3 regions of the Pseudoalteromonas sp. MM17-2 genome follow, and region 3 is predicted to be linked to each of the others. Evidence: predicted binding sites of a transcription regulator. Region 3 holds the regulator's gene; each other region holds the start of a gene.
What was found. Region 3 encodes LexA, which represses DNA repair genes until DNA is damaged. Its sites were predicted from a motif close to TACTGTATNNNNATACAGTA; they were not measured.
Positions count from the first base shown of each region.

Region 1: a site for LexA is predicted at 5,894-5,913, ahead of dinG (ATP-dependent DNA helicase DinG). Genes of this name have one in related genera too.
Region 2: a site for LexA is predicted at 10,130-10,149, ahead of MHM93_RS15145 (YebG family protein). Genes of this name have one in related genera too.

Region 1 covers NZ_JAKRFV010000016.1:34,749-45,583, reverse strand. The annotation lists gene MHM93_RS13230 (7TM diverse intracellular signaling domain-containing protein) at 1-976, shown strand, start outside; gene rsmS (pleiotropic regulatory protein RsmS) at 1,037-1,198, opposite strand; gene MHM93_RS13220 (late competence development ComFB family protein) at 1,170-1,460, opposite strand; gene MHM93_RS13215 (histone deacetylase) at 1,514-2,428, opposite strand; gene MHM93_RS13210 (primosomal replication protein) at 2,425-3,033, opposite strand; gene MHM93_RS13205 (TSUP family transporter) at 3,033-3,809, opposite strand; gene dinG (ATP-dependent DNA helicase DinG) at 3,810-5,882, opposite strand; gene MHM93_RS13195 (DNA polymerase II) at 6,030-8,330, shown strand; gene MHM93_RS13190 (TonB-dependent receptor) at 8,577-10,835, shown strand, end outside.
Region 2 covers NZ_JAKRFV010000020.1:51,133-61,967, reverse strand. The annotation lists gene MHM93_RS15185 (EAL domain-containing protein) at 1-1,722, opposite strand, end outside; gene MHM93_RS15180 (insulinase family protein) at 1,936-4,644, opposite strand; gene sixA (phosphohistidine phosphatase SixA) at 4,809-5,276, shown strand; gene MHM93_RS15170 (stress response translation initiation inhibitor YciH) at 5,280-5,609, opposite strand; gene MHM93_RS15165 (STAS domain-containing protein) at 5,730-6,035, shown strand; gene MHM93_RS15160 (fused response regulator/phosphatase) at 6,028-7,722, shown strand; gene MHM93_RS15155 (GAF domain-containing protein) at 7,858-8,523, shown strand; gene MHM93_RS15150 (amino acid aminotransferase) at 8,552-9,745, shown strand; gene MHM93_RS15145 (YebG family protein) at 9,802-10,113, opposite strand; gene MHM93_RS15140 (ComEA family DNA-binding protein) at 10,330-10,626, shown strand; gene MHM93_RS15135 (DUF6170 family protein) at 10,662-10,835, opposite strand, start outside.
Region 3 covers NZ_JAKRFV010000012.1:7,011-17,845, reverse strand. The annotation lists gene MHM93_RS11045 (STAS domain-containing protein) at 1-122, opposite strand, end outside; gene MHM93_RS11040 (SCO family protein) at 282-887, opposite strand; gene cyoE (heme o synthase) at 877-1,785, opposite strand; gene MHM93_RS11030 (COX15/CtaA family protein) at 1,800-2,789, opposite strand; gene MHM93_RS11025 (transmembrane cytochrome oxidase associated protein) at 2,800-3,303, opposite strand; gene MHM93_RS11020 (SURF1 family protein) at 3,290-4,024, opposite strand; gene MHM93_RS11015 (DUF2909 domain-containing protein) at 4,054-4,356, shown strand; gene MHM93_RS11010 (cytochrome c oxidase subunit 3) at 4,256-5,131, opposite strand; gene MHM93_RS11005 (cytochrome c oxidase assembly protein) at 5,151-5,693, opposite strand; gene ctaD (cytochrome c oxidase subunit I) at 5,693-7,267, opposite strand; gene coxB (cytochrome c oxidase subunit II) at 7,264-8,397, opposite strand; gene lexA (transcriptional repressor LexA) at 8,716-9,333, opposite strand; gene MHM93_RS10985 (HNH endonuclease family protein) at 9,553-10,302, shown strand; gene MHM93_RS10980 (STAS/SEC14 domain-containing protein) at 10,368-10,733, shown strand; gene MHM93_RS10975 (DUF924 family protein) at 10,734-10,835, opposite strand, start outside.

The sequences.
Region 1 (10,835 bases), on a different contig from region 3:
CGGTATTGGCATGAGCGAGCAAGAACAGTTTCAGCTATTTGAAGCCTTCTATCAGGCGGACTCTTCCACTTCACGTAAATACGGTGGCACTGGGTTGGGCCTAAATATATCAAAGAGCTTGGCGCGCAAACTCGGTGGCGACATTGACGTGCAGAGTATTCAGGGGCAGGGCACCGCTTTTACTGTCGATTTGGCGCTTAAAACAACCGAGCAAACGCAATGGTTAGAGAGCTACAGCAAAGCGCTCAATGCGGATGAGCATAGTGAGGACTGTATCGCTCAAAGTGAGCTGCATGGCCATGTACTGTTGGCAGAGGATAACCGTGATAATGCCAAATTGCTGCAGCGTATATTGGAGCGCATGGGATTGCAGGTGACTTGGGTCGAAAACGGGCAGTTAGCTGTCACTCAGGCGTTGGAAAGAGACTTCGACCTAGTGTTGATGGATATCCAAATGCCCATTATGGATGGCGAGCAAGCACTGTCGTTTTTGCAAGCGACGGGATGTACTACGCCGGTGATTGCACTCACGGCGAATACCATGAGCCATGAAATTGAGCGATATTTAAAGCTTGGATTTGCGGATCACCTTGGTAAACCCATCGACAGAGTGCAGTTTGCTAAAAAGATTGCCCACTATCTCGCACTGCCGGAGCAATTTGTTGATATTGATTTGCCTGAATCGGATATGCAGGCTCTTCGCGATGACTATGTATCAGGGTTGGCTGAGCAGCGGGTGCAGCTAGAAAACCAATCCAGATATGGGGACTTGATCGGGCTTGGTAAGTCTGTTCATGCCCTCAAAGGAAGCGCTGCAATGTTTGGTTTCGAGCAGCTTCAAGCGTTAGCGGAGCAAGCGGATAAGATATTAAAAGGTGAACACCCGGAACAGGCTATGGGGTTAATTGATGGCCTCATCGCAGAGCTGGCTAAGCTTGAGCACGATGCGCTTAAGCGCGACCCGAACTTATGTTAATGGGTCGCTTTTTCAAGGTAAAGCAAGCGAGGACAGGTGACGCGGTTTAGATTAGACGACTCAGTCTGATTGTAATCGCCTTTGCATATCTTGGCGCACAATATCCAGTGCCGCGAGCGCGGTACTTGGTTCAATGTCGTTTTGTTCCAACAGCATGATTAGGTCTACGGCTAATTTTACTTCTTCTGGTGCGTTATCGAGATTGTTCTCGGGTTTGGGCATGACTTCCTCGCTTTGCGATTAGGCTTAAGGCTACTTTTACGGCGGCCTCAACCTTCTCCTGCATTTGCTCAGCCTCAGCTGTGGATAGGTAAAATGCCATGTCAACATCAAAGCGAATATAGCGGGGTGGAAGTTGATTGAGCACCGTACAACATAAGTCTGCTAGTGTATCGCTGTCATACATATGCTGCAATTGTTGGTGATCGATTTCCTCTAATACCAACTTTTCGTAATAATTGTGGACGTCGTCATGTAGTTTCATAACTCACTGTTTTCCCGTAACTATACCATCTTAATTAGCATAGCTCAGGTTACCTAACTGTCCAATATAAAGCACTGATGAAATTGCTCTACAAGTTGCCAATGCACTTTGACAAGCTGCTCTACATTGCGTTGATATCCGCCGCCAAGCATAGTGCAAATTGGGATTTGATGGTGTTTAGCATGAGTAAGCACTTGAGCATCACGAGCGCCGACACCGGCTAAGCTTAGGCTCAGGGTTCCTAACTCGTCATCGTTGTGTACATCGGCCCCAGCATTATAGAAAATAATATCCGGGCGATGCAGACGCTGCGTTAACTTTAGCGCTTGTGTGAGTGTCTCCAAGAAAACACGGTCGTCGCAATGCAAAGGCAGAGCAAAGTCGTAGTCTGAGCTTTGCTTGATGCGTGGAAAGTTACGCTCACCATGCAATGACAAGGTTGTAATGGCGTCGTCCCTCTCAGCGATAGCGGCGCTGCCATCACCTTGGTGAACATCTAAATCAATAATAAGGGCGTTATCAATGAGCCCCGCTTGATACAAATATCGGGCTGCGGTGATAGCATCATTAAAAATACAAAAGCCACTGCCATAGTTGCTAAAGGCATGGTGGTAACCGCCAGCTAAATTCATCGCGGCCCCGTCTTTAAGCGCCGCTTGGGCTGCGCCCAAAGTGTTGCCAACTGATTGTAGGGTGCGCTCTACCAATGCGTCGCTATGGCAAAAGCCGATGCGTTTTTGCGCTTTATCCGCCAATGTGCCCGTTATGAACTGATGAACATAGTCAGCATCATGAGCAAGCTCTAACGTGCTCACCGAGATAGGTTCGGCGCAACTAATAGTAAAACCTGATTTGAGTTCTGGGTGTGCGCACAGCATGTCGAAGAGTTGTTGATATTTACTGATTGGAAAACGATGGTGAGCAGGTAGGTCGAGCTGAGAGTAGATAGGGTGATAAAATAATTTCATCGTATCGCTTGTTTCTCTGCTAATTGTATTTTTTCTTCACAGGCGCTAATGGCCTTACGACAGCGTCCTAAGCGTGCATGCAGCGCTAAGATTTCCTGATTTAACTTAGCAACGGTGGCGGCATCAGCGCCTTGCATCTGTTGTTTGCGGTCGTCAATCATTTGCCCCAAGCGACGTTCAAATTCGTGATTTTTAGCCAGCTCTTGATAAAGCTCATTGGTTGGCTGAATAATTTTTTTCACCGCTTTTTGGTACTTTTTTGCTCTCGCCGTAGGTGTATTTTCTTTCGCCCATACAGACGTTGCCTTAAGCACTTTGACGATGGCTTCTATTTGCTCGGTAATGTGCGTGAGAGCGAAACCATATTGATGACGACCTTGATGCTCAAGGCTTCTCGTTAGTCTTTCAAGTTGCGTTTGCACTTCATCAACGTAATCAACGAGCAGCATACTTTTGCTATTAAACACACTGCGATCGAACAATGCATGTTTGGATTGCATAAAACGATTTTTAGCAAACCAATTGGCTTTATCAAACTGTTCAGCATCGCTGCGCAGACGCTTCAGTTGTTGCTGTAATCGCGCTAATGCATGGCCAGAGCTCATTACAGATAAGCCTCGTAGACGAGTTTCAGTGCTAACACAATAACAACGGTGTTAAATACCGGGCGGATCATTTTTGAACCGAAGCGAATAGCTGAATGAGCCCCCAGCCAGGCCCCTAACATCAAGAATAACCCCATGGTGACGCCGAGTAAGAAGTTAACATGACCGAGGGCTACAAAGGTGATCAGCGAAATAAAGTTACTGACAAAATTCATCGAGCGGGCTAAACCGCAATTGATCAACAGGCTCATTTTATAAAGGAGGCTATTTGACGCGGTCCAGAATGTGCCCGTGCCTGGGCCAGCCATGCCATCGAAAAAGCCTAAGGCCAAGCCTTGTAGCCACTGTTTTATACGCATAGCGCCAGAGAGCAGCGGTAAATCGTTACTTTGCTGTGGACTGAGCTTGCCAAATAACGAGTAGATAGCGACGGCGATGATCACCACAGGAATGAGTTTGTTGAGAAACTCGGTGCTCATACTATCGACCAATAGAGTGCCAAGGGTAGCGCCGATAGCGGTGGCTAGAATCGACGCAGCCCAGAACTTAGGGTCGAACAAACGTTTACGGTAATAGGTGACACTGGCTGTCAGTGAGCCAAAACTGGCCGCTAACTTGTTAGTCCCCAGCGTTAAATGCGGGGGTAATCCGGCCGTAAGTAGGGCAGGTACGGTTAACATGCCGCCGCCGCCGGCGATAGCATCTATAAAGCCTGCAGCAAGGGCTACGGCGCATAAAATGGCCCAAGTCGATGGGTCGAGAGCTAGTTCAAACATCTAATAATCTATTTTTCGTTTAAAGGGCGGCAAGGTATCGAGCATGGCTTTACCATAACGCTTGGTGATTAAGCGACGGTCGAAAATGGTAATCACACCACTGTCTCTTTCTTTGCGCAGCAGTCTACCACAGCTTTGTACTAATTTCTTGGCGGCGTCCGGTACGGTAATGGATAAAAACGGGTTGCCTCCTTTTTGCTCCACAAACTCTGCTTGCGCTTCTTCAATCGGTGAGGTAGGCACCGCAAACGGGATTTTTGTGATCACTAGATTAGTAAGGTAATCGCCTGGCAAATCCAGCCCTTCAGACAAACTTTGGGTGCCAAACAGCACACTGCCTTGGGCATCATCAATACGGCGCTTATGGCGTCGGATCAGTGTATCCCGAGAGAGCTCGCCTTGCATTAAAATGTCCCACCCCTGTTTACGCAAACGCTCGGCGACATGGTGCATTTGCCAATAGGAAGCAAACAACACCAGATTGGCTTTGGATTTATCTAGGGTATTGGGCAGTGCTTTGGCAAGGTAATCGCTAAACGCTTTGTCGGTTGGTTCACACTCGGTTTTGGGAATATGCAGCTGTGCTTGATTGGGGTAATCAAACGGTGAGGGCACCTTGATAAACTTAACTCCTTGCTCTGAGCGTAGCCCGCTTTCATGGGCAAAATGTTCAAAGGAGCCCAAGGCGCTGAGCGTGGCCGAGCACAATACTGCTCCTGCACACTCGCGCCATAATTTATCTTTGAGGTAAAACCCCACTTCAATAGGGCAGTCACTCAGGAGGTAGTCATGGTGGTTTTTATACTCCATGCGCTTTATCCACCTGGCATGAGGAACGCTTTCGCTTTCTTTAGCATAACTTTGCCACAGCTTTTGTAGCGTTTCTAAGCGGGCTATATATTGCCCACTTTCAGCTAAAATAGGGTCAGCAATAAACGGCTTCACATCGCCATCATTTACGTCGCTACTGAGCGCTTCGTGCATCTTGTTGAGGGTGCGTAGCGCCGTTTTACTGGCTTCACTGATATCTTTGGCTTGCATTGTGAGCTGTTGCGGCAGCACTCCGTGTGAGAAACGATAGGTGTCGTCTTCGGTGTATTGAAAGTCTGCACTATCAAGCATACTCAGCACGGCTTTCATGCCTCTGGCCACATCATCAAGGGCATCATTGAGTTTAAACTGGCTGCCTGATGCGCTGGCGCTAAAAATGGTTTGCGCCATTTTGCCGCTGAATTTGAGTAGTTTCTCGAGCCAATCCTGAGTCCCTTTTAAGGTGGCTGCTGCAGATGAAAAGTCGCGAGTGATATGCGGTAAGTGGTGCGCTTCATCAATCACATAAATACAGTTTTCTGGCTCCGGCAAAATCACGCCACCGCCGAGCTCCAAATCGGCTAACAATAGACTGTGGTTGGCCACTAACACATCCATTTGCGCTATTTTTTGTCGCGCAAGATGGAAAGGGCAGGTTTGGTGTGCTTTCATCTGCCGTTGGCAGGCATGCTTATCACAGGCAATAAGGTGCCATACGCGATCTGGGATCACGTCGGCCCATGAGTCTCGGTCACCTTGCCACTGTTTGTTTTGGTAAGCATCATGCAGTTGATGCAGGCATTTTTGCTCCATGTCACTCAAAGGAGAGCTTAAGGTGGGCATCAACGCCAGTTGCTCTTGCTCGCCATTGACGGCGTTATGGAGCTTATGGGCGCAGATATAGCGTCCCCGGCCTTTGACCAAATCATAACTAAAAGTAAGACCGCTGTGCTGGGCAAAAAAGGGTAACTCTTTATAGAGCAGCTGCTCTTGCAAGGCCACTGTAGCGGTTGCAATTACCAGCTTTTTATTACGTTTGAGTGCCAGTGGTAAGGCACCTAAGCAATATGCCAAAGATTTGCCGGTTCCGGTACCGGCTTCGACCACGCAAATGCGTTGCTTTTTGTCATATTCACCAGCGAGTGTTTTTGCTATCTCTGCGACCAAGTAGTTTTGGCTGGCACGAGGGCGATAATCATCCATGCTTGAAGCTATCCGCTGATGAGCGTTTCGGATTGTTTTTTTCAGCGGATCGGATAGCATGGTGTATCAACTTATGTATATATTTACAGTGCGACCATTTTAGAGTGTGGCTGCATATGACTCAAGTGACAATTCACTTATGTCGCGATGCTGGGGCAAGACATAGAAAACAACGCGCTGTATTTACTCACTTCTATAGGTATTCGGTTGGCTCCAATAGCAGGGTTTATCCTTTCCGCGCAAACACGGCAACTGAGCGATGGTATCAGTCATGTCTTTTGGCTGGCCACAGACAACGGCCCAGTTAAAGCACAATCTGTCGCTGAGTCTGCGGTATTTTTCGTTGCTCAATCGCAGCAGCAGCGAGTGATAAAATTACTCCAAGCCGCCAACTTGCCTTGTGATATCCGCGCAGTAACGCTGCACTCTTTTGCCGGTAAACCCATGGCAGGGTGTTATTTCACGCACTTGAATCAGTTTTATGCGGCGCGAGAACAGCTTAAAGAGCAGGGAATTACGTTATACGAAGATGATATCCGCGCCCACGAGCGCTTCTTAATGGAGCGATTTATTCGCGGCGGCGTTTGGGTAGAAGGTATCTCCAACAGTAATGGCACCTTAGCCAAAGCGCGGTTTAAAAGCCACCCTCACTACCGGCCTACTTTACGGGTTTTATCGCTGGATATTGAATGCAGTGGCGATGGGGTGCTTTACAGTGTTGGCTTGGTAAGTGAACGATTTCAAAAGGTGCTGATGGTCGGGCGTGGCACGGAAGAGCGCTCGTGGCTTGAGTATGTCGAGGACGAGGCCACTTTGCTTGTGCGGTTACAGGAGCTCATACACTATATTGACCCTGATGTGATCGTTGGTTGGAATGTAGTCGACTTCGACTTTCAGCTGCTGTGCTATCGCGCTCAACAATTGGGTATTCGTCTTAATTTAGGACGCAATAACGAGGCGGTTGTGTGGCGCGGAGGAAAAGTCGCTAAGCTTATAGTTCCCGGGCGCGCTGTACTTGATGGCATTGATATGCTTAAAAACGCCACATATTACTACCCCAGCTTTGCCCTTGATAATGTTGCCCAGGAAATCCTTGGCGAGCGAAAGCTTATCGACAATAAAGATAAACTTTCCGAGATTTCCCGGCTTTTCAACGAAGATAAACTGCAACTTGCTGAATATAACTTGAAAGACTGTGAGCTTGTATTAGCCATCTTTGCTCGTCTTGAATTGATCGACTTTGCTATTGTGCGGACCCAGCTTACAGGGTTGCCATTAGAACGGCTAGGAGGGTCGGTGGCGGCGTTCACCAACCTTTATTTGCCATTGTTACATCGCAGTGGTTATGTGGCTCCTAATTTAGGCGATCATGGATTGACCTTCGACAGTCCAGGCGGTTATGTGATGGACTCGGTGCCCGGTCTTTATCAAAATGTTGCAGTTCTTGACTTTAAAAGCCTTTATCCGAGTATTATTCGTACCTTTTGTATCGATCCCATGGGCTTAATAGAAGGGCTCAATGCTCCTGAAGACGCAATTGCTGGGTATCATGAGGCATTTTTTTCTCGCAGCAAGCATCATCTTCCTGATTTGGTTGCCAGCCTCGCACAGGCCCGTCAAGAGGCCAAAAAGCACCGTGACCCTCATCTTCAGCAGGCCATCAAGATTATCATGAACAGCCTATACGGTGTGCTTGGCTCAAAAGGTTGTCGCTTTTACGACCCTAGACTAGCCAGTTCGATTACCCTGCGCGGGCACGATATTATGCAAACAACGCGACAGTGGCTGATTGAATATGGCGTTGATGTGATCTACGGCGATACCGACTCTACCTTTATCGCACTACCCGAAGAGCTTAGTGACGAACAAAGTCATGCGTTAGCTAAAGAGTTAGTGACAAAAATTAACGACCGTTGGCGACAAACACTTGAACAAAGCTATGGAATACCTAGTTATTTGGAGCTTGAATACGAAAGCCTATATCGACCTTTTTTTATGCCCAAGGCAAGGCATAAAGACGTGGGAACGAAGAAACGTTACACCGGTTTATTGGTCCAGAAGCACCGCGAGCTCGTTTTTAAAGGTATGGAGTCGGTGCGTAGCGATTGGACGCCACTGGCGAGAAAGTTTCAAGGTGAACTGTTTCAAGGGTTATTCACTGGTGCAAATCTGCAACATATCATTGATAGTTATGTTAACACTTTACAGAAAGAGGATAACGCTCAGCTCTTAACTTATGCCAAACGCTTAGGCAAAAACCCTGATGAATACACCAAAGCAACTCCCCCTCATGTGAAAGCTGCACGAAACAGTACTCAAAGTTACGCTAAAGGTGATTGGGTTGAGTACGTTATAACAGTTGATGGTCCTCGCTGCACCCCTAGCAGTAGGCCACTGGACTTAGCACATTACCTTGAGAAACAGCTAAAACCCATCATCGATGATATTGCTGATGTGTGCGACGCATCGCTTCACTGCCCCCTAGATAGCCAGTTTACATTAATTTAATCCAAAAAACCCCTTTGTTTACAAATGCGTCCCCACTGTCCCGTTTTTTGATCTAAGTGTTGGGGTTTTATATTTATTAAGTGTAATTTGTTATAGATATAGTTGTTTTGTTAATTTGGTGTTGACCGATAATTCCATAATTGTTTATTATCACAATCAAAGTGCATTACTTAGTGCATTTAATTACAAGCGGTTAACAGCCGCGATAAAAACAATCACGTCTACAAGTGATCCAGGGAGAATCTAATGTTAAATAGCAAAATCGCAAAATCAGTGCGCTTAGCACTTGCTTTTGGTGCTGCTTCAACAGCAGGCATTTCGGCAAATGCCATCGCTGCTGAAGAGGGTGCTGATGATGTTGAGCGTATCGAAGTAACCGGTTCGCGTATCAAGCGTACTGATCTTGAAACAGCTACTCCAGTACAAGTAACCTCTGCGGAAGATATCGCTATGTCGGGCTTCACCCGCGTCGAAGATATCATGAACAACCTACCGCAAATCGAGGCATCACAAACTGCGTTCCAATCAAACGGTGCAACCGGTACAGCAACACTTGACCTTCGTGGTATGGGTGCTCAGCGTACGCTAGTACTTATCAACGGTCGTCGAGCACAGGCTGGTGGTATTTACACGCAATCGGCTGATATTAACCAAATTCCAGCTGCGCTAATTAAACGCGTTGAAGTAATGACCGGTGGTGGTTCAACAACTTATGGTGCCGATGCGGTAGCCGGTGTTGTTAACTTCGTAATGAATGATGATTTCGAAGGCTTCCAAGTTGATATTGGTGGCTCTGCGTACCAACATGACAATGACAATGAGTACATCCAAGGGTTGATGGATGAGAAGGGCTTCGAATACCCAAGCGGTAGCGACGGTTTTGATGGCGCGGCGTTTGATTTCAGTGCAACACTTGGCGGCACCTTTGATGGTGGTAAAGGTCATGCAGTTGGCTATGTAACCTACACTAAGCAAAATGAGTTGCGTCAAGGGGCGCGTGACTACTCTTCATGTGCATTAGACGCTGCAGGTACTTCGTGTGGTGGTTCTGGTAACGCGGTTATTCCTAACTTCTACGTATCACTTCCAACCGAAACCGGTGGTGTAGACTTCGGCGAAGATATGTACGAGTACTGGACACTGACGCCAGACAGTGGCTTCACCGACTCAGTAGGCAATGTGTATAACTATGCACCTATTAACCACTTTATGCGCCCAGATGAGCGCCATACATTTGGTTTATTTGCTAATTATGAAATTAATGAACACTTCAACCCCTATGTTGAAACTATGTTCATGCGTGACCGCACTACAGCGCAAATCGCAGAATCAGGCACCTTCTTCGATACCAGTTATGTAATGGATTTCGATAGCCCACTTATCTCTGATGCTCAACGTGAAGCCCTAGCAGATCGTTTCGGCATTGGCTCTGGTGATCAGTTCGCAACCTACATTGGTAAGCGTAACGTTGAAGGCGGTCCTCGTTCAGATAAGCTTGAGCACAACTCATTCCGTATGGTATTGGGTACGCGCGGTGAGCTGAGCGACCTTTGGACGTATGATGTGACTGCTCAATACGGCTCAACGTCATCATCGTCAGCATATATTAACGACTTCTTTGGTCCACGTATCACTACAGCGCTTTCAGCGAATGGTGAAAGCTGTGCAGACAGCGATGGTTGTATTCCATACGAAGTATTCACCTACGAGGGTGTAACTTCAGAAGCGGCAGGAGCCCTTACAGGTACGGCTATCTTGAACGGTGTTACAGAGCAAATCATCCTAGGTGGTTTCGTCTCAGGTGAATTCGATTACACGCTACCGAGCTCAGATTACCCAATTGCAGCGGTATTTGGTGCAGAGTATCGTGAAGAAAACTTTGAACGTACAGCCGATGAAGTATACGCGCAAGGCCTTCTTTTAGGTCAAGGTGGCACAACTAAGAGCTTGGAAGGTAGTTACGATGTAACTGAATTCTACACAGAGGTAAGCCTACCGATTGTAGAGGGTAAAACAGGCTTCGAAAACTTCACCCTTGATTTAGCCTACCGTTGGTCAGATTACAGCACCTCAGGTTCAGAGCCTACTTATAAAGCAGCCATTAACTGGGATGTAACGTCTGATTGGAAAATCCGTGCAAGCTATAACCGTGCAGTACGTGCTGCAAACAACGGTGAGCTCTTCGCACAGCAAAGCTCTGGTTTATGGCCAGGTGTAGATCCATGTGCCGGTGCAAACCCTGAACTTACTGCAGCGCAGTGTGCGAACACAGGCGTATCTGCTTCTCAATATGGTAGCGTAGGTAAGAGCCCTGCGGATCAGTATAATGGTTTCTTCGGTGGTAACCCTGACTTGACACCTGAAATCGCGGATACCATTACCCTAGGTCTAGTGGCTGAGCCAATTGAAGGGCTTAACTTCTCACTCGATTACTGGGATATTGAACTTGAAGACGCGATTGGCAATATCGACCCTGAAGTCATTGTTCGTCAGTGTGGTATTACT
Region 2 (10,835 bases), on a different contig from region 3:
CGCGATTGCTTGCTCTGGGCTGTCCATTACGGTGCCCTCGGTTATTTCCAGTTCAAGAGCACTGGCGGGAAGGTGGTATTGCTGTAGTAGGGCGTCGATACGATCGGTTAAATCAGGCAGTGCAAACTGTTTCGCCGATAAGTTTACAGCAACTCGCCCGGAAAATAGCTCGGCATCGCGCCAGCGCTTTACATCGCGACAGGCTTTTTTTAATACTACTTCACCAATCTCAATAATTTGTCCGGTTTCTTCGGCAATGGGAATAAACTGCCCAGGACTGATCAACCCTTTTTTCGGGGTTATAAAGCGCACCAGCGCTTCCATTCCGGCTAATTGGCCAGTGGCGATGTCCATCTTCGGCTGGTAAAAAACCTCGAAATGATCCCGCTTAAGACCAAAACGCATTAAGTTCTCAATTTGCAGTCGTTTAACCGCTTGGTGGTTCATCGCATCATTAAAGAATAAGTAACGGTTCCCTTGCTGCTTAGCATGGTACATTGCGGTATCAGCGTTCTTTAATAGAATTTGTGGTGATACGCCATCCTCCGGGCTCAACACTATGCCAATAGAGGCGGTGATGGCGAGTTCATGGTTCATCATCCGAAATGGTGTTGCAATGGTTTGCAAAAAGTCGTTACTAATCGCGGTAATAGTATGAATGTCGTTGGTGCCGCGCATCACCAATGCAAACTCATCGCCGCCGAGGCGATAAAAAGTGTCTTGCGGGCGCTTACGCTCACTTAAACGCTGGGCTAACTTGATAAGCAGCTTATCGCCTAATTGATGGCCCAACGAATCATTAATCTTTTTAAAGTTATCCAAGTCCATCACCATCATGGCGTGGTGGCTGTCTTGTTTCATTAAGGTGTCGAGGTCGACAAAAAATTGGTTACGATTGGCAAGCCCAGTGAGACTGTCTTGATTAGATAAATCATTGAGGGCTTGTTCAGTCTTTTTGCGCTCGCTTAAATCGGAGTAGACCATAATATAGTAGTCTACCTCGCCCTGTTGGTTGAGCACTGGGTCCACGCTCAGTTCCATGGCCAATCTTTTACCATGCTGGCTGCGCACTGACACTTCACACTGAATATGGCTGTGCTGTTGCACTTGGCGCTTCAGTGTACTTATTTGCTTGGTATTCAAACCCGGAAGAGTAAAAGCCAAGCCTTGGTGCTTTTTCTGAGATAAGGAGAACAATTCGGTGAATGCAGGATTGGTATCAACTAGTTTGAATTCATGGTCATATATGGCCATCGCATCACTGAGATTCTCAACGCATTTAGCAAATAGGTCTAAGCGCTGCTCAGTGGTTTTGATATCGTCGATATCTTTCATTGTGCCACTCATACGCAGCGGTTGTAGTTGGGCGTCTTTTTCTACCACCTTTCCTCTATCTAGCATCCATCGCCACTGTCCCTGTTGGTCAAGCAATCGGTAGTTAGCTTCAAAAAACGCTGTTTTTTGTGCAAGGTGGGCGCGTAAGGCACTTTGAACGCGAGGCAGATCCTGTGGGTGTATTAGCGCTTGGTTCGGGGGAATACAAAAACTTTGTGTGGTTGCACTGTGATTGGCATGTTCATCATTAACGCGTTTGACCTCACCGGATTTTATATACCAATCCCAGAGGATGTCACCGCTGCCTTCTAAGGTCAGTTTTAGGTGTTGTTCTGAGCGTGCTAATTTCCTACGTGAGCGGCGCAACGAAATAACACTGAATGTCATAACGCATAGCAAGGCAAGAAGTAGTGATAAAACAACCGTGTGTAAAGGAGAGTCGAACAGCATGTGCGCTTGCTCATGAGCAAACGAGCACCCACTGACAAGCAACAATCCGCTTATTATTAAGCCTTTTCTACAACCTGACCTAAACACACACTGTCATTCTAATTACTACAATCATGCTAGGTTAATTCAAGCTGTTGATTGAGTAAAGCATTATGCGTGTTCCAAGGCTTGTTGCGATTGTTTAACCCCGTCACTGAGCCATTCCATGCGAGCCCGCGAAGGAGAAAAAAGCTGCTGCATATAGTGTTGTACGTCTTCCAAGGAGATAGCATCAAGGGTCGTTAATAAGTTACTTTGCAGGCTAAAATCGACGCCCGGGTTACTAATTGCTAACCAGAAGCGTTGTGAACGCAAGCGCAGGTTTTTGTCCTTTTCGGCAATCTGCCGGTAGAGGCTGTGCTTGGCTTGTTGCCAGTGCGGCTCATCAATTTCAGCAAAGTCCTGCACATACTGCTTAATAAAGGCGCGGTGATGAGAAAGTAACGTGTGCGCATCGACATTGGGTGATTGCACGTAAAATGCCAGCCCAGCGCGAGAATTAAACGGTGCATAGCCTGCACCGACCAAATAACCTAATTGCTGCTGTGTACGCAGTTGATGAAAATAGGGCTGATTAATCAGGTGGTTAACAACCATCATTAATACTTTTTCTTTTATATCTGCGGTCTCTGCTTGGTAGTAAATGACCATGGCATTGTCACTGCACTGCAGTTTTAGGTGATGAGTGTCGACTTGCGTAATTTCATTCAGTGGGCGGCTAATGCTGTCGATACTCGTGCGGGTACGTAAATGAGATTGCACCAAACGTAAGAAATCGTAGGCATCGGCTGGGCGCCAGTTACCATGTAAAAACGCCTCTACATGCACGGATTCGAAAAACGCTTGGCGGAACTGTTTAAATTGCATGTAGCTGGTGCTTTTAAGTGCCTGAGCAAGCTCCGTCGGGGTGGGATTCCAAGGCATAATCTGCGCGCCGATTCGGCTGAAAATCTCACTGACAGGCTTATTTTGGTTACTGCTTTGCCAGTGGCGCACTAGCTGCTTTTTGTACTCAGCAAAGCGTTTCGTGCAAATATCCGCATGAAACAGCGCTTGCAATAGGCCTTGCACCAGTTCTAGTTGGCTTGATGACAAGCCGGCGGTGTGTAAAGTCAGCCCACCTTGATGCGATGAAATATGGTAATTCAGCCCAGCCAACTCAGCAGGGTAAAATTGCTCTGCCACACAATCAATAAACAAATCGGCAAATAAACGAGTCAGCGCCATGTGCTGCACGTCTTTGACCGCCAGCTCTGAGTCCAAAGCGAGATAAAAGTGACCCTTAGCAACTCGGTAGGTCGCATCTTGCTTAAACCAGAAATTAAGCCCTGGATGAGTGGCGAGCTTTTGTGGTTTATTGCCTGGCGCCACTAATTCATGAAGCACGCAAGGACGCTGTAGATAGGGGTTTGTGCTTGGCATAGACATGGTATTGAGTGGCGTATCAATACTCTCCAGCGCGGTTAACCAATCTTTATCGAGTGCGTTGATGCGGTACGGCGTGTTATACCACTTTGTATAGCGACTCGGCTCGACGCCGGGGTGGATTAGCACCAGACGCATATTCTGGGGATTCAGCCATTGCAGTACCTCAGCAAATTGCTGGCTATCAAAGCCAGTCATCAGGTAGTCACCGTACAAGTAATGCTCACTGGGGTAGTGGTGCATATTCACGCTGATACCGCTGACCCAATCGAGTAAGCGAACTCGCTCTTGGTTATCAAAGGCAATTTGCAACAACGTTTGCTTGTCACGATACAGCGGCGACAGCTTATCGTCGTGACATTTTATCAGCGCAATATAGGCGAACACCGTTTCAACGATGTCTTGGTAATACTCAATGCCCTCATCGGTGAGTGCGAGGCTGATATTAAAATCTTTAAAGTTACTGCCATTAATGCCTCCACCTGCGGATAACGCATTGATCCATCCTTGATTTTTTAGCAGTGAGTGCAAGGAGCCCGGGCCTTCGTAGCCTAGTAAGTGAGCCAAAAAGCTCACCGTTTTGTGTTTATAAAAAGCATCAATGCTGGGCATAGCAAAACTAATTATGAGCTTTTGTAAGTGCTTATGCGGCTCAATATGCAGCTCAACCCCCAAGTCCTGCTCTCGGTATAATGGCTCGGTGATCGCAGGTTTAGGTTGCTGGGTGCCAGTGATGGGGGTGAATAGCTCCAGAGCCCATTGCTTGAGCTCAGACAAAGAGTGAGGGCCGCTCAACACCAATGTCATCCACTGGGCTTGATAATGTTGCTTAAAGAAAGCCTGCAAATCATCGCGAATAGCGTTTTGCTCATCACTTAATGTGTTGCTGTTGCCCACAGAGAACTTGGCAAAAGGGTGTTTTGGATTCACCGTTTCTTTGTGCGCCTGGTATATGCGTCGGCCATCGTCCTTTATTTTAAGTTTAAACTCGGCGTCAATGGCGTTACGTTCTTTATCGACCTCTTCGGCGTTAAACAACGGTGCATAAAAAAGCTGGCTGAAGCGTGTCAACGCTTGGTGATAGTGCTCGTTGGCGACATCAAAGTAGTAGCAACTGTGCTCGGTGCCAGTCCAAGCGTTACTGCTGCCACCATGATGACTGATAAAATCGTGGAATTCTCCAGAGGCAGGGAAATCTTTGGTGCCGAGAAATAACATGTGCTCTGTGAAATGCGCTAATCCTTGTCGGTGCCAAGGATCATCAAAGTGCCCGGTATTCACCGTCAGTGCCGCAGCGGCTTTTTGGCTGTCTTGATCCTCGACCAACAACACCCTAAGACCATTGGGCAGTGTCAGCGGTTGGTAGAGTCTGTTATCATTGCGGCTGATATTCAAACAATGCTCCTGAAACTAGAGAAGTTGCAAGACGTTCAGGGCCAGCTGTTACGGCTTGGTGCCTACCCGAATATCGATGGTTAAGCTAGACTATAGCGAACATGCAACCAAGATGGCTAGCTTTTAGGTTAAAACTTTTTTGCTAATTAGTTGATTTCTTTGCAATGAAAACCATTTTAATCATGCGCCATGGGGAAGCTCAAGCGCTACAAGCGCAGGATCACTTGCGCGAACTGACTCAAAGAGGTCGGCAACAAGCTGATCATGTAGGCCAATGGTTAGCACAAAGGTTTAATCCACAAGGCTTATTAGTAAGCCCTTATGTGCGCGCTCAGCAGACTGCCGAGTGTGTCAAAGAACATTGCCGAGGTTTCACCTTGGAGCAAACGTGCGATGACATTATTCCCAGCGCTAACGCGAAAACCGCCGTTGACTACTTACAAGCACTCACCGAAGTTCATACTGAAATAGACACCTGGTTAGTGGTGGCACACATGCCAATCGTCAGTTACATGGTGGCGGAGTTCTGCCCTGAGCAAATGCCCATTTTCGCAACCTGTGGGGTGGCTCATATTGACTATGATCCGGCCACCATGAGAGCGCGCTGGCAGGCGTTATATAGCCCTAACTAGAGCTTAACCGCCAGCAATTTTAACCTTGAAGCCCTGAGCTTCAAGCAAACCTTTGAGCTTGTCGCGATCGTCGCCCTGAATCTCAATCACTCCCTCTTTAACGGCGCCGCCTTGGCCCATTTTTGATTTCAGGGTTTTTGCCAGCTTTTTCATATCATGCTCGCTCGGATCAATGCCCACAACGAGCATGACACCTTTACCTTTGCGTCCTTTGGTTTGACGCTCAATACGCAGTGCACCGTCTTTAAAAAGCTTAACATCCGGCTGTTCAGTTTGTTTTTCAGGTCGAATGCGGCCAGAGTCGGTAGAGTAAACCAAGTTATTATCGCTCATGGGTTGCTCCAATTAATAAACATAAAGTGTCATCCTAACATATTTTGGTGTTGTCATTGCGAAATGGCTGGCAAGGTTTATATTTTAAACAGGTAGATTATCAGTGGCTTAGGAGCGGGTATGAGTTTACAACAGCATTATGTTGAGGAAAAACAAAAACTAGTGATAGTGATAAAGGAAAAGTTTGACTTTAATCTTGTGCAAGATTTTCGTACAGCCTATGCAGACGTGCATGCCGACACTAAGCACGTGGAAGTTGACCTGCGAGAAACCAGTTATATGGATAGCTCAGCGTTGGGTATGTTGCTCAATATGCATAAAGCTCTGAAGGGGCAGGTAGAGGGCATTACCATCAGCCATGCAAACCCGCAGTTAAAAAAGATTCTCCAAATTTCGCGTTTCGATAAGAAATTTACCATTGACTGAAAAGTACATTTCCTTTCCTTCACATGGGCTTAGCGAAGACTTGCCCTTAGTGCTCATTGTTGATGATGAGTCCATGAACCGGCGTATTCTGCGAGCGATGCTGCAGCGTGACAACTATCGCGTCATCGAAGCTGAAAATGGCATTCAGGCGCTAGCGCAATGTCAGGCTCACGATGTTGATGTGGTACTGCTGGATATTCTTATGCCCGAAATGGATGGCTATGAAACGGCAGCGGAGCTTAAACGCACCAATACACGAGTTTATACCCCCATTATTTTTATTACCGCTTTGGAAGATAACCCCTCATTGGCAAGATGTTTGGACGTAGGTGGTGACGACTTTATGCCCAAACCGTTCGATTTACAGATACTGCGAGCCAAGTTACATGCGCATCTGCGTATTCGCCATTTAGTCAGCGAGTCAAATAAGCAAACGGACGCGTTGACCTATTATCAAAATCAAACCGAACGCGAACACGAACTAGTCGAGCATATTTTCAATAATGCCCTGCAACATAAGGATAAACCCAAGGGGGTCGACTCACACTTGTCGCCCGCTTCTATGTTTAATGGCGACGTGTTTCTCAATGCCTTGGGGCCAAATGGCTCGCAATATTATCTATTAGGCGATTTCACTGGGCATGGGTTAGCCGCTGCCACCGGGGCGCTGCCAGTGGCGCGTATTTTCTACACTATGGTGGAAAAAAACTTGGCCGTAGGAGATATAGCCAGAGAGTTAAATGCCGCTTTATACGATTTGTTGCCGGCGCATATGTTTTGCGCTGCAACTATTTTCGAAATTAGTGCCAATGCACAAAGTGCGACGTTTTGGATGGGCGGCTTGCCTGATGGTTACCTTATTGATCATTCGGGCTACATGCTTAGTCAGCTCGAATCAAAACACATGGCATTGGGTATTTTGGATGATGAGGAGTTTGAGCGTGATGTGCGCCATGTCACGCTTAATGAATATAGTCGTATTGTGGTTTACACCGATGGCATCATTGAGGCCGAAAATGCGCAACAGCACCAATTTGGCTACAGCGGTTTGCTACGCACCTTGGCGTCGCAAGCGATGATCCGTACTGACAACATCATTGCCGCTGTGCATTATTTTACCGGTAATGAAGATCAACAAGACGATTACAGCGTGGTTATTATCGACCCACAACCTCAAGCGCCATTACAACCCATTAATCACACCATAAGTCCGCTCCCCATTGAGCTTGAGGTCGTGTTAAGTGCCGAGGAGTTAAAAACGGTGGACCCAGTGGCGCAATTGATGGACCTAGTTGGTCACTTGCCTGGGCTGAACACCCACAAATCGACACTGTTTATATTGTTATCAGAGGCCTATAACAACGCTTTAGAGCACGGTATTTTAGGGTTAGACTCTGCTTTGAAGGCCGATGACGACGGCTTTTTACAATACTACAGTGAGCGTGAACAACGCCTAAGCGAACTCACCGAAGGTGAGATATGCCTGCGTGTTTGTTATCAGCCACAGCAACGAACATTGCTTTTAAGCGTTAAAGACTCGGGAGCTGGTTTTTCCCTCGAGCCCGCAGCAGGTAGCCAACTCCAGCAAAGCTATGGCCGTGGTATTGAGCTACTTAAAGAGCTGGCTGAAGATGTGGAATACAATCAAGCGGGAAATGAAATACGCATTCGCTACCATATCGACTAACCCTCTCATATTGCCTCCGAACCCTATTTTTGCCCTTAAATGACTGGCTTAGTGTCGAAGTGACGGTTTTGTATTGCACGGTAATAAAAAGGTGTGCTAGCATCCGGCTAAATGTTTAGATGTTTGGATGGCTAAATGCTTTTAAGCTACTTAGAAAATGCACAACTTAGCGCTGAGCCCAAGTTAGTGGCGAATAAACAACAGGCGCTACAGCAATACCTTAACAATGCGAGTGCCGATGTTCGTTGGCAATATCAAATTCCGGAGTTGGGCGAGGGTGGGGCGTGTAGTTTATTTGGTCATCTGCAAGAGCAGCCCTTCAATTTACGCGAACATTTGCCCTCAAGCAGTGAAGCAAAGTTGAGAAAGCTTCAAGCGATTGTCGATTTTGTTGTTCAAGAAAGTGGCGTAGACTGGTTTGGTATTTATCAAAGTCAACATATTGAAGGTCAGCCACAGCTACTTAAGCTCGCTTATTACGGCGCACCTAGTCGCCCTCTTTTTCCTATTAACCCTGACTTTGCAACAACCAGCAATAATGTGCAGGTTACGCTCAGCGGGGTTGCTCGGGTGATAAATGATGTGGAAGACTATGTTGCCAACGGTGGCGAATACTATACATGTGACCCCAAAGTGAAAGCAGAAAGCTGCTTGCCGCTTTATGACGAGACAGGTAAAGTAGTGGGCATTATTGATGCTGAAGCATTTACCGACGAGTTTTTTACCCCTGATCAGGTTGCGTTGCTAATAGCTGCGTGTTTAGAGATTAGCGAGCACTTACCAACCAGCCGTCAGGACTAACCTAACCTGAGATAATAAAGAGAGTTCCATGTTCTCACAATTAAAACCTTTACCGACAGATCCAATTCTTGGGCTTATGGCTGCGTTTAAAGCCGACACCAATGACAAAAAAATTGACCTAGGTGTTGGAGTATACAAAGACGAACAAGGGCAAACCCCTGTATTGAAGGCCGTCAAAAAGGCTGAAGAGTTTCGTCTCGCCAATGAAACCACTAAGTCATATATTGGGCTGGCCGGTAATTTGGAATATTGTCAGAAAATGGAGCAACTGCTACTTGGCGATGCTCACCCGGCTTTGCTAGCGGATCGTGTGCGTACAGCTCAGGCTCCAGGTGGCACAGGTTCGTTACGGGTGGCGGCAGAGTTCATTAAGCGTTGTAATGAGCAAGCCACGGTGTGGGTGACTACGCCAACATGGGCCAACCACATCAGCCTATTCGAAGCGGCTGGCCTGAATGTGAAAGAGTACCCTTACTATGACTATGATAACAAAGGTTTGTTATTTGATGACATGGTGAACACGCTCAGCCAAGTGCCTGCGGGTGATGTGGTGCTGTTACATGCATGTTGCCACAACCCAAGCGGCATGGACTTGAACTTTGCGCAGTGGCAAAAAGTAGCTGAGATCGCTAAAGTTCAAGGCTTTACAGTACTGGTTGATATCGCCTATCAAGGTTTTGGTACGAGTTTGGATGAGGATGCTGCGGGTTTACGCCATTTGGCCTCGCAGGTAGATGAGCTAATCATTTGTTCGTCATGTTCGAAAAATTTCGGCTTATACCGTGAGCGTATTGGTGCCTGTTCAGTGATCTCAAAAGATCAAGCCACTGCCGATATTGCTAATTCAGTGATGCTCAGTGTGGTACGCAGTATTTATTCGATGCCGCCGGCACACGGTGCAGATATTGTTAATACTATTCTTAGTAGCGACGAGCTAACTGCGATGTGGCACCAAGAGCTTGATGACATGCGCTCTCGTATCAATGGTTTGCGTTCATTGCTTAAGGATAAGTTAAACGACAAATGCGAAGGCATGGACTTCTCATTTATTGAACGCCAGCACGGTATGTTCTCTTTCCTAGGGATTAACAAAGAACAGATCGAACGCCTACAAAAAGAGTATTCAATCTACATCGTCGGTTCTAGCCGTGTAAACGTGGCAGGGGTAAGCAAAGATAATATCAATTACTTTGCCGATGCCGTTGCAGCGGTTACTAAGTAACGCGAATGATAAAAAAAGCCAGCAATGCTGGCTTTTTTTATGTCTAAGAAATAGCTTTACGCCTCTTTGGCTTTGAGCTCAGTAACATTTTCCTTATCACTTGGCTCTTTGCTGGCTTTTTTTGTGGCCTTTGCTGCAGGCTTAGTACCTTTAAGTACATGCATAAAGTCGTCTTTTTGTTTTGCTATTTCCAACGACAGGCTTTCTACTTGTTGCTCACTTAAGGGAACATCAACGCCGCCTAATAACTCTTCTAAGCTTTCGGCAATATCGAGCATCTTATCATAGGCATCGGCTTCTTTTTTGCTAGTAAAGGTCATGCGCTCGACTCCGTCTCGTTCTACAACGTATTTAGTTACAACAGCCATGGCTTCTCCTCAAGGGTACTGTTTTTTTATACAGTAAGGGTAGTGGTTGGCGATTCGCCCGTCAAGGGTTTTAATCATTCCTTTTAAAGGGTTAAGCATTTTTACCACAAAAAAGCACGACTTTATCGTTAGTTTTATTTGACACATCTCAGTAATTATTCTTTATTTACTATTGAAGTAACACGGATTTTTACTTTAACTTCTAAGGAGAGAAGCATGAAGCTACTAACCGCACTCTACACCGCCTGTGCGCTTGTACTTACCCCAGCAGTGGTCGCTGCTGAGGCACCTCAACAAGCGAGTGAGCAGGTAACTCCAGCCAAACTTGATATTAACCAAGCATCCCAAGAACAGCTGCAATCGCTGCCGGGAATTGGCCCCACTAAAGCAGCCGCCATCATCGAATATCGTCAGGTGCAAGGCAATTTTCGTAGTGTTGATGAGCTAGACGCTGTGCCAGGTATTGGTGCAAGTACGTTGGCGCAAATTCGGGAATTGGTGAAGGTAAGATAGTGGCAAAGTATTGCTGATAAACCAAAGGGCAACGTTTAGTTGCCCTTTTTATGTGCGGCGATGGCTTCATCAAGGTGAAACAGCGCGAATGCATGGCGCACTGGGAGCACAATAATAGGATAGGCGATGCCGGCTAAGAGCAGCCATGGCAACATGTGCCAGCCTTCAAAGCGCACCAGCAGCAGAAATAGTGGGGTGATCAGCAGCAG
Region 3 (10,835 bases):
TCGGCACGAGTTACATCGCCCATATCCAAACATAGATCACTGCCCTGCTGGAGCTGCTTCAGTAGCTCTGCCTGTAAATTTTCAACTTGTGAAATGGTTAATTCGTTAGGCAACCTAAACATAAATTATGCTTGAGCATTTAACATTTCTCATATCAAAAGCTTAGACCTAGTTAGTTAGATTGCCAGCGAATTTTGTAAAAAAATCTTTAAATAAATAGAGAGTTAGGTGAATTGGCTGCCTATGTATAGACAACCGAAGGGAGACACGCTGATCCTGGCTCAGCCACCGTAGTAGCTGAGTATAGATTTAAGGTCCTTGATCATAGTGTCTGTATTAATCGTTGGTACACTGCCAGCTTTAAATTCAGGTTTGAAGATAGCCCGTATTTTCCCATGCGGATCGACCAGTGCCACAGAGGCACTGTGGTCCACTAAATAGTCTCCTGTTTGCTCTTCAGTCACTGCATAAATTAGCCCTAAATTCTGGACAAAGGGGTAAAGTGCCTTGTGCGGTCCCGACACGGCCTGGTAATTAGGATTAAAGTAATTAATATACTGTAGACGCTTTTGTGCAGTATCGCGATTAGGATCTACTGATATAAACCAAACGTTTATATCTTCTATGGCAAGCTTTTTTTCTACCTGCCGGAGCTTTGCTAAGGTCATGGGGCACACGTCAGGGCAACTGGTGTAACCTAAAAACAGCAAATCCCACTGCGATTTTAGGTCATCAACGCCGACATCGTCGCCGTGTTGATTTTTAAGCTTAAATGGCTTCACTACTTTGGCTGGCTCATACACCAGCGCATCAACCTCTAATGTCGGCTTTGAACACCCTTGTAGCAGAACAGAAAATAGTGCGGCCGCGCCTAATTTACGCCACATAAAACATCCACTTATCTATAAATAATGCGACAAAGAGTACCATTAAATGCACAATTGAAAACTTAAAAACGGCCATTGCACTGCGATGGTCCTGTTCACGCTTTAAACGCCAGGCGTAAGCAATAAATACACCATTAAGAATAACTGCTGATAACAAGTAAAATAGTCCTGACATACCAATTAAATAGGGCAAAATGCACACTAAGGCGAGAATCACGGTATACGCCAATACACATGTTTTACAAAAATCGATACCGTGCGTCACAGGTAGCATAGGCACATTCGCTCGACGATAATCTGCCTCTCTAGCAATAGCTAAAGCCCAAAAATGCGGAGGGGTCCAAGTAAAAATGATCATCACCAAGAGCCATGGTGCTGCAGCAAGTTGCCCCGTTTCACTAACCCAACCAAGCAAAGGAGGCATCGCCCCTGCAAGCCCCCCGATAACAATATTTTGAGGCGTTGCCCGCTTTAGAAATAATGTATATACAACTGCGTAACCCACCAGTGCCATCAGCGTTAAAATGGCACACAGCCAGTTAGCAGCGCTAACCAAAGCAGCAAACCCAAGCCCACCAATCAGTGCTGCAAACATAAAGCCATTGCGCTCACTCACTCTGCCACGGGCCACCGGGCGATGGCGAGTGCGAGCCATTTTCATATCAATTTCTCTATCCACAATATGGTTAATCACCGCTGCGGCTGCTGATAATAAGCCAATACCCAGTAAGCTCACTGTTTGCAATAACCAACTGCGCCCCATGTCGGGAGCTAAAGCTACGCCAACCCAAGCGGTTAATACCAACATCAGCACAACCTTCGCTTTGCACATGGCTAAATAATCGCGCCATGTGGTGTCTTTACTATCTCCGTACTGCCAATAAATCGCTTTGCTCATAGCCTGCTCCCTTATTAACTTTTTGATTTTTGTAGATAACACAACCGCACTAAGGTCAGTAATAGCAATAGCGCCATCAAGTTATGGGCAAGTGCCACATTTAACGGAATACTCATCTGTACTAACGCGATACCTAAACTTATTTGCGCCACTAAGGCCGCCACAACCCAGCCACACGCCTGTTTAATCATCTGTGATTGCGCACTGCGAAATACCTGCCACATGGCACTGAGCAACACCACGGCGGTAATGAATGCGCCAAAGCGATGCAATAGATGAATAGACATACGCGATTCGAACGACAACACCCCAAATTCATAATTACTGTGCTCGGTAGGTAGCTGGAAAACACTACTGAGTGAGAACGCCTCACTGCCCGCACACATCGGGAAACCAATACAATGTGTGGCTGCATAATTTGCCGCGAGCCATCCCCCTAAGGCAATCTGTATCACCACCACAACTAACGCGGACAGGCTCCAACCTAGACTTGCTCGCGCTCCGGGGTCGCCACCAAATACGGGCTGAGAATGGGTTCGCAGGTAAAGTAACCACAGTAAGCTAGCAATGGAAAAGCCACCAAGAAGATGCCCCATCACTACCAAAGGCTGTAAATTCATGGTCACCGTCCACATGCCCAGTAAGGCTTGGAAAATAACCAGTAACAACAACACCATTGGTAAACGCAACGGGACATGGGGTAACTTTGCATGGCGTAATGCATACACTGCTAAAGCTAGGATCAATAAGCCTAGGCCGCCGGCAAAATAGCGATGCACCATTTCCTTGAGAGCTTTACCTTGATCTACCTGCGCACCAGGAAAATGCTGCTGCACTTTTTGTATTTCATGGGCTTGATCGGGTACGGTGAGAAAGCCATAACAACCGGGCCAGTCCGGGCACCCAAGCCCTGCATCACTCAAACGTGTATAAGCGCCCAAGCCCACCACCAACACTGCGAGAATGGCAGTGCATAACACCAGAGTTTTATAATTTTTTGTCATACTGGCCTCGTTAGCTGCTGCGAGAATAGTTAAGTAGTTTTTTAATGTCTTTTAGTAACCCTTTATGGATAAGTCGATTTTGCTGCTCCTGCTCAGCGTAGTCATATTCCAATACCACCAAGCCATGGCGATCTATCAAGTACAGATGACCTGCTTTTAATGCACTGGGCACTGAATCTACATACAACACCTCGGGCACCCCGGCGCTGCGTGGCCTCTCCCCTAATACTGCCATGCGCACCTTACTTTGGTTTTTCCCAAGCGCCACATAGAGCGACTGCATGTCTTGCCACTGAGCTTGGCAAGGGCCACAACCAGCTTGATTCACTAGCGCGATAGTCCAGGGCGACACGGGGTACTGGCCCCACTGTTCAAGTTCCACCTGCTCACTCATTAAAGTGCCGTTATTACTAGTACTTGCTGGTAGCCAGCCACTTTTAAGAACGGCAATAGCGGCAACAACGGGAATAATGAAACAAGCAATAAAAATCACTAATGGTTTACGATTTGTCATACCCTCTCCTTGCACGCCAAAAGGCGGTAAGCGCAATCAATAACGCCGCTAAGGCGATGAGAAACCACTGCCATGCATAGGCTATATGCTTTTCTGCAGGCATGGTTACAGGCTGGTAATGTGGCTCGGTAGCAACTAACGGCGAAGGCGTTTGCGCATACGCCATAAAATTATAAACGGGGACTCTCGCTTGATTCGCGATTTTTGTTATATCGATTTGCTGTACACGCTTAGGCCAACCCATTGATGGTGAGCTTTGCGCCAAGGTAATTGACCCTAACGGGCCTTCTTTAATGAGCACATCATCAAGCGTTATCTGTGTCGGTAGCTGCAACTGAGGCAGTTGCTCACGTGTTGTTGGCGCAACAATGAAACCAAGGTTGACCAGTAGCCACCGACTAGCTCCTTGAGGCATAACCAGCACCAATACGTCGTAGCCAACTCGGCCTTGATAAACCTGGTTATCAAGCAACCAGTAGTGCTGTAGCACACGACCAGACACTGCCGTTTGCATACCTGTGGCATCAACATCAGAATTGATCAGGCGCTGAGCTTGGGTAAAAGGAATGCGCCCTTTACTGGCCCATTGCTGCAATAGCTGCTCGCGCTCTTGCTTTTGCTCGGCACGATCTAACTGCCAGAAACCCAAGCCTACACAAGTACTTACTACTAACACGACAATGCTACTCCACAAAAATGCGCTAAGCTTATGAGTATTCACTCGTACACCAATTAGAGGAAAACTGCACTGTGCTTATAAAAATTATTATTGTTGCGCTGCTACTTTTTGTCATATACACCTTATTCCGTGCCATGTTGGCTATGCTGAAGTCTGACTCCAAGGTGCCGATGTCGCACTACTTAGGCAAACGTGTTGCCTTGTGCGCCATCGTCCTGATTATTATTTTGCTCGCACAGCAAGCTGGCTTGCTGCGCTTTAACCCTTCTCCGATCACAACACATACACAAATACGAATAGACACAACCACACCACATCAACAAAGTGCCAATACCAAGCCGCAGCCTGAAATGCGAAGTGCTTTTCACTGCTAAAGTGCCCTTTGATTACGCGAATGAGTACCACGGTAAGCATGATCGCCCCTAAGGTGACATGCATACCGTGGAAGCCTGTGAGCAAGAAGAAGGTATTGCCATAAATACCCGAGTCTAACTTAAGGCCTAGATCCTGATATGCGTGAATGTATTCTTCACCTTGAAGAAACAGAAATACCGCGCCGAGTATCACCGTCAGAGCAAGAAATACCGTAAGCTGTTTACGGTTGTCTTTCTCAATTGCAGTATGCGCAAACTGTAAAGTCACCGAAGAAACTAGCAAAATAATGGTATTAATTAGCGGCAAACCTTGCCATCCCATCGCCTGAGTTGTATCACCGCCTGGTGTTAACTCTAGCGGCCACGAGGCGCTAAATTCAGGCCATAACACTTCGTTGGTCATCAAGTTATTACCCTCACCACCAAGCCAAGGTACAGCCAACATACGGGCATAAAATAGCGCCCCAAAAAAAGCGCCAAAGAACATAACTTCTGAGAAAATGAACCAGCTCATCCCTTGTTTAAAAGAACGATCCATTTGCGCCGAATACAAACCACTTTGTGACTCATTAATCACATTGCGAAACCATCCCACCAGCATGTACACCAGCACCGCAATACCGGCAATAAGCCAATAGGTACCAGAGCCACCGCCTTGCTCTAACTGCATAACGCTAAGACCCGCGCCCACAGCGATAAAAAACAACGCAACAGCCCCCACTATCGGCCAGGGGCTTTGCTCCGGAACATAATATTTTTCGTACTGATTACTCATTTCGTTAACCTCGCTCGGTTTATCGCGCTTGCGCTGCGAGTAAGTCTTGTCGCTTAGCGCTGATGTCAAAGAGGGTGTAAGACAGCGTTAATTCCTCATACTCCTGCGGCAACGCAGGGTCGACATAAAAGCGCAATTGGTATTCAAGCCGTTCATTGGCTTGTAGCGGCTGCTGGTCAAAGCAAAAACACGCCAATTTGTGTAAATACTTGGCTGCGAGCCCTGGAGAAACAGATGGAATAGCCTGCATGACTCGCGGCTCACCACTGGTATTCGCTGCGGCAAATGTCACCACTGTCATCGCCCCGGGTTTCACCACCACTTCTTGCTTTTGCGCTAACACCTCAAAGGGGGCACCACTTTGTGCATGGGTTGTAAAGCTCACCGTCACTTCGCGAGAGTCATCCACATGCTCGCTTTGCTGCGCCTGTTCGAGTGAGGGCTTACCATTAAGCCCTGTTACTTCGCAGAACACGTCGTAAAGCGGCACCAAGGCAAAGGCGAACGCAAACATGCCAATGACGCTGATGACTAGTTTCTTTAATAACGGTGCGTGGTTCATTACTGCACCTTAGGTGGCGTTTCAAAGGTGTGGTAGGGTGCCGGAGATGCTACCTCCCACTCCAAGCCTTCTGCGCCATCCCACACTTTCGCTGGTGCTTGCTCTCCAGCCTTGATGCACTTGAACACCACGGCAACGAACAGCAGTTGAGAGAGTCCAAAGGCGAAACCGCCAATACTGATAATGGCGTTAAAGTCAGCAAACTGCAGCGCATAGTCTGGAATACGTCGCGGCATACCCGCCAAACCTACAAAATGCATGGGGAAAAACAGCACATTAACGCTAACCAACGACAGCCAGAAATGCCATTTCGCTAACGTGGTGCTATACATGTGCCCAGTCCATTTTGGCAGCCAGTAATAAGCAGCGGCCATAATAGAGAACACCGCCCCGGTCACTAAAACATAGTGGAAGTGCGCCACCACGAAGTAGGTGTCATGGTACTGGAAATCCACTGGGGTAATTGCCAACATCAACCCTGAGAAGCCCCCGAGGGTAAACAACACAATAAAGGCGATAGCAAACATCATTGGTATTTCAAAGCTGATGGCACCGCGCCACATGGTGGCTACCCAGTTAAATACTTTTACTCCCGTTGGCACCGATATCAACATGGTCGAGTACATAAAGAACAATTCCCCGGCCAGTGGCATACCGGTGGTAAACATATGATGGGCCCACACCACAAAAGACAGCAAGGCGATGGAGGCCGTGGCGTATACCATGGACGAATAGCCAAACAGTTTTTTGCGTGAAAAGGTAGGAACTATGGTGGAGATAATGCCAAACGCTGGCAAAATCATAATGTACACTTCCGGGTGACCAAAGAACCAAAAGATATGCTGGAACATCACAGGGTCGCCACCACCGGCGGCATTGAAGAAATCAGTGCCAAAATACTTATCAGTGAGCACCATGGTCACCGCACCCGCCAACACCGGCATCACTGCAATTAATAAAAACGCAGTGATCAACCATGTCCACACAAACAGCGGTAATTTCATCCACTTCATCCCTGGAGCACGCATATTAACGATGGTCACAATGACATTAATGGCCCCCATGATGGAGCTTATCCCCATAATGTGAATGGCAAATACAAACAGTGCAGTATTGTCGTTGCTGTAGGTGGTCGATAAGGGCGCATAAAAGGTCCACCCAAAGGCCGGACCGCCGCCTTCCATAAACAGCGACAGCAATAAGATGGCAAAAGCGAATGGCAGAATCCAAAAGCTCCAGTTATTCATTCGCGGCAAAGCCATATCTGGCGCGCCAATCATCATGGGGATCATCCAGTTAGCTAAGCCCGTAAAGGCAGGCATCACAGCGCCGAATACCATAATCAAACCATGTACTGTGGTCATTTGGTTGAAAAAATGAGGGTCAACCAGCTGAAGTCCTGGTTGGAATAGCTCGGCTCGGATCACCATTGCCATGGCGCCACCGGTTAAAAACATCAACAACGAAAATAGTAAGTACAAGGTGCCGATGTCTTTGTGGTTAGTAGTAAAAAGCCAGCGTTTAATTCCGGTTGCAGGCCCGTGATGTTCATGTGTTGCAGCTGCTGTACTCATTGTTCCTCCCCATCAATATAGGCCTGAATCACGCTTGGTTGAACGATGTCACCGGTTTCATTACCAAAGGCATTGCGTTGGTAAGTAACCACCGCAGCCAACTCTTTTAGCGTAAGTTGACCGACAAATGCCTGCATCGCAGTCCCTGGCTTACCGTGCACCACAATATCGATATGGTCGTTAATATCGCCGGTAGCTATTGGACTGCCTTTAATGGCGGGGAAGACTCCAGGTAAACCGAGCCCCGTAGGCTGATGACAAGCTGCGCAGCGAGTGATGTACACTTGCTCGCCAGATGCCATTAGCTCATCTTCAGAGAGGATTTGTTCTAGCAGCTCAGCATCGGCCTGCGCCTGAGCTTGCTTCGCTTGTTTCTGCTCTGCCAGCCAAGCGTCAAACTCTTCAGGGGGTTTTGCTTCTACGACTACCGGCATAAAGCCGTGGTCTTTACCGCATAACTCGGCGCACTGGCCGCGATACGTACCTGGTTCGTTTACGCGTGTCCAAGCTTCGTTGATAAACCCAGGGTTAGCGTCTTTCTTTACTGCAAAATCGGGCACCCACCAAGAGTGAATGACGTCATCTGAGGTCATTAAAAAGCGTACTTTTTGATTAGTGGGAATGACCAAGGGTTTATCTACTTCGAGGAGGTAATTGTCGCCCTTATTTTGCGCATTTTTGATTTGCTCTTGAGGCGTTGACAGCAGTGAGTAAAAGCCCACATCGTGACCCATATACTCGTAGTGCCATTTCCATTGTGAACCAGTCACCTTAATGGTGATATCGGCCTTTGTTGTATCCTCCATAGCAATCAGGGTTTTGGTGGCCGGTACAGCCATGGCTATGAGAATAACAAATGGAATCGCTGTCCAAAGTATTTCTACTTTGGTGCTTTCATGAAAGGTAGCGGGGGTGACCCCTTTTGACTTACGGTGTTTGAGCAGCGCCCAAAACATCACCGCGAAAACAACCACACCAATCACACAGCATATAATAAATATGGTCATGTGTAGTTGGTAAACATTTTCGCTAATGTCAGTTACCCCTTGGCGCAAGTTGTACTTGCTATTCGCGGACACCAATTGAGGGAATAACAGACATAGCAACATGAGGGAGCTCAGCTTCTTCATGTGTACCATCTCCTTATTGTTGCGCAATGCAAGGAAGAGGCGGTTACAGCTTAATACCCAATCTTCGTTATTATTATGCTTTTACCAGTCGACAACTTTGACCCTAAATAAACTGTTGAAAAACCGACCAGCAAAGCCTGTAATATAACCAATTAGTCAAAGATTGAGCTAATAGCAAGTTAATACACTATTTTTGTTTACGTTTTATTAATAAATTAACAGGGAGATTCAAGCTGTTAGAAAGCACTGTGGCTAAGGAGGGAACATGGGGAAAGCCCCTAATAACAGACCTATTAGAGGCAAAATAAGTAAATTTAATTACATCCAGTCGGCGTTTCGGATCACACCTACAGCTAAGCCTTCAATATTAAAGGATTCATTCTCTAAATCGACTTCAATGGGTGTGAATTCTTCATTCTCTGCATGCAGCAGAACCTTACGCCCAGCTTTTTCTAAACGCTTCACGGTGACATCTTCATCAACCCGCGCGACCACCACTTGGCCGTTTTCAGCCACCTGAGTGCGATGTACCGCTAATAAGTCGCCATCCATAATGCCGATGTCTTTCATACTCATGCCATTTACGCGCAGCAAATAATCTGCAGCAGGCTTGAACAGCAGTGGGTCTATCTGGCAGTGACTCTCTATATGCTGTTGGGCAAGAATGGGCTCGCCCGCAGCAACGCGGCCAATTAAAGGCAGGCCCAATTGTTCGGGTTCTTCTTCCTCGACCAATTGAATACCTCGACTCGCTCCAGGCTTCATTTTGATTACGCCTTTCTTAGCCAACGCCTTAAGATGTTCTTCTGCGGCGTTAGCACTGCGAAACCCCAGTGTTTGTGCAATTTCTGCACGCGTCGGCGGCATGCCGGTATCTTTAATAAAGACTTTAATCAGCTCAAGAATTTGCGATTGGCGTTTAGTTAATGGGCGCATACAACTGGGTTTCCATACAGTACATTTAACTGTGAGTATATACAGTTAAATGAAAATCGCAAATAAAATCAGGGAATTTGCTGACCGTTGCAACCTTAATTAATGCAACTTCGCTTTTGTTCATATGCAACCTCACCTCATACTCATAAAGTGATAGGTGACGAATGCGCGACAATGCTTTAAAGTAGCGCTGTTTTAGTCATATTATTAAGCAGTTAGATGACTCGCCAAAGTGTATTTTCAGCGTTCCTTTTACTTATTTCGGCACTGACGATAGGTGCGTGCAAAGCCGATACGATCAAGATGTCGCGCAGCGGCCTTTGTCACCCTGAAGACTCGGCTCATTATCAACGCACTCAATCTTTTACCCCCTATGCGAACTTAGAAAGCTGTCTAGCAGACGGTGGACGTTTACCAAAGAACTACACTAAACAAACATCAGAAAATAGTTATCATCGGGATAGCTGGCCACATTGGTTAGACACCGATCACGACTGCCAAGACGCTCGTGCTGAAGTGCTGATTGCCCAATCACACAGTGATGTAAGCTACACCACTCAAGCGCGCTGCACCGTCACCAGCGGCCAGTGGCATGACCCTTATTCGGGGCAGATACTACGCAATGACGATGACTTAGATATAGACCATATTGTGCCGCTTAAATTTGCCTATGAACACGGTGCTGCCACCTGGAGTCGTTCGCAAAAGGCACAATTTGCCAACGATATGGAGAATTTGCTTGCTGTTGATGATGGCCTAAATCGTAGCAAAGGCGCAAAAGGCCCTTGGCAATGGTTGCCGCCGCATCAAGATTACCGCTGTCAGTACATTCAGCGCTTTAATTACATCATGAGCAAATATGACCTTCGCTACTCGCAAAACGAAAAAGACCAAGTTCAAAGTTTGCTGCAAAGCTGCGTAGGTGAAACTTTAAACCTCAGCGCACTACCTACAACCTTGCACCAATAACCAACCGCTTGTAAGTAAATATTCTATATTGATAGAGCATACAAGGAACTCGTTGGCGAGGATATATGCTCAATATCACTATAAACGAAACACACAATACCGCTCTACTCGAACCACAAGGCCAGCTGACAGCAGAAGACTTTGCAGCAGCCGTGCGTATTATCGACCCTTATATTGAACAGCATGCAAAGCTACATGCTCTCATTATTGCTACTGAACACTTTCCGGGGTGGGACTCATTTGCCGCGTTACTCTCTCATCTGCAATTTGTGCGCGACCATCATCAAAAGGTGAATAAAGTAGCCATTGCCACCAATTCGTTGCTTGGTGACTTTGCCCAGCACCTTGGCGCACACTTTATTCATGCAGAGGTTAAATCCTTTCGTTATGAACAACGTGAACAAGCGAAGCGCTGGGCACAAAGCCCTTAACTAAAAGCGGCTACCAGGCTGATTCAAAAACGCCTGTTCAGCGTCGCTCGATTGCCGACCGAGAATATCATTACGATGTGGATAACGCCCAAAACGGTCAAT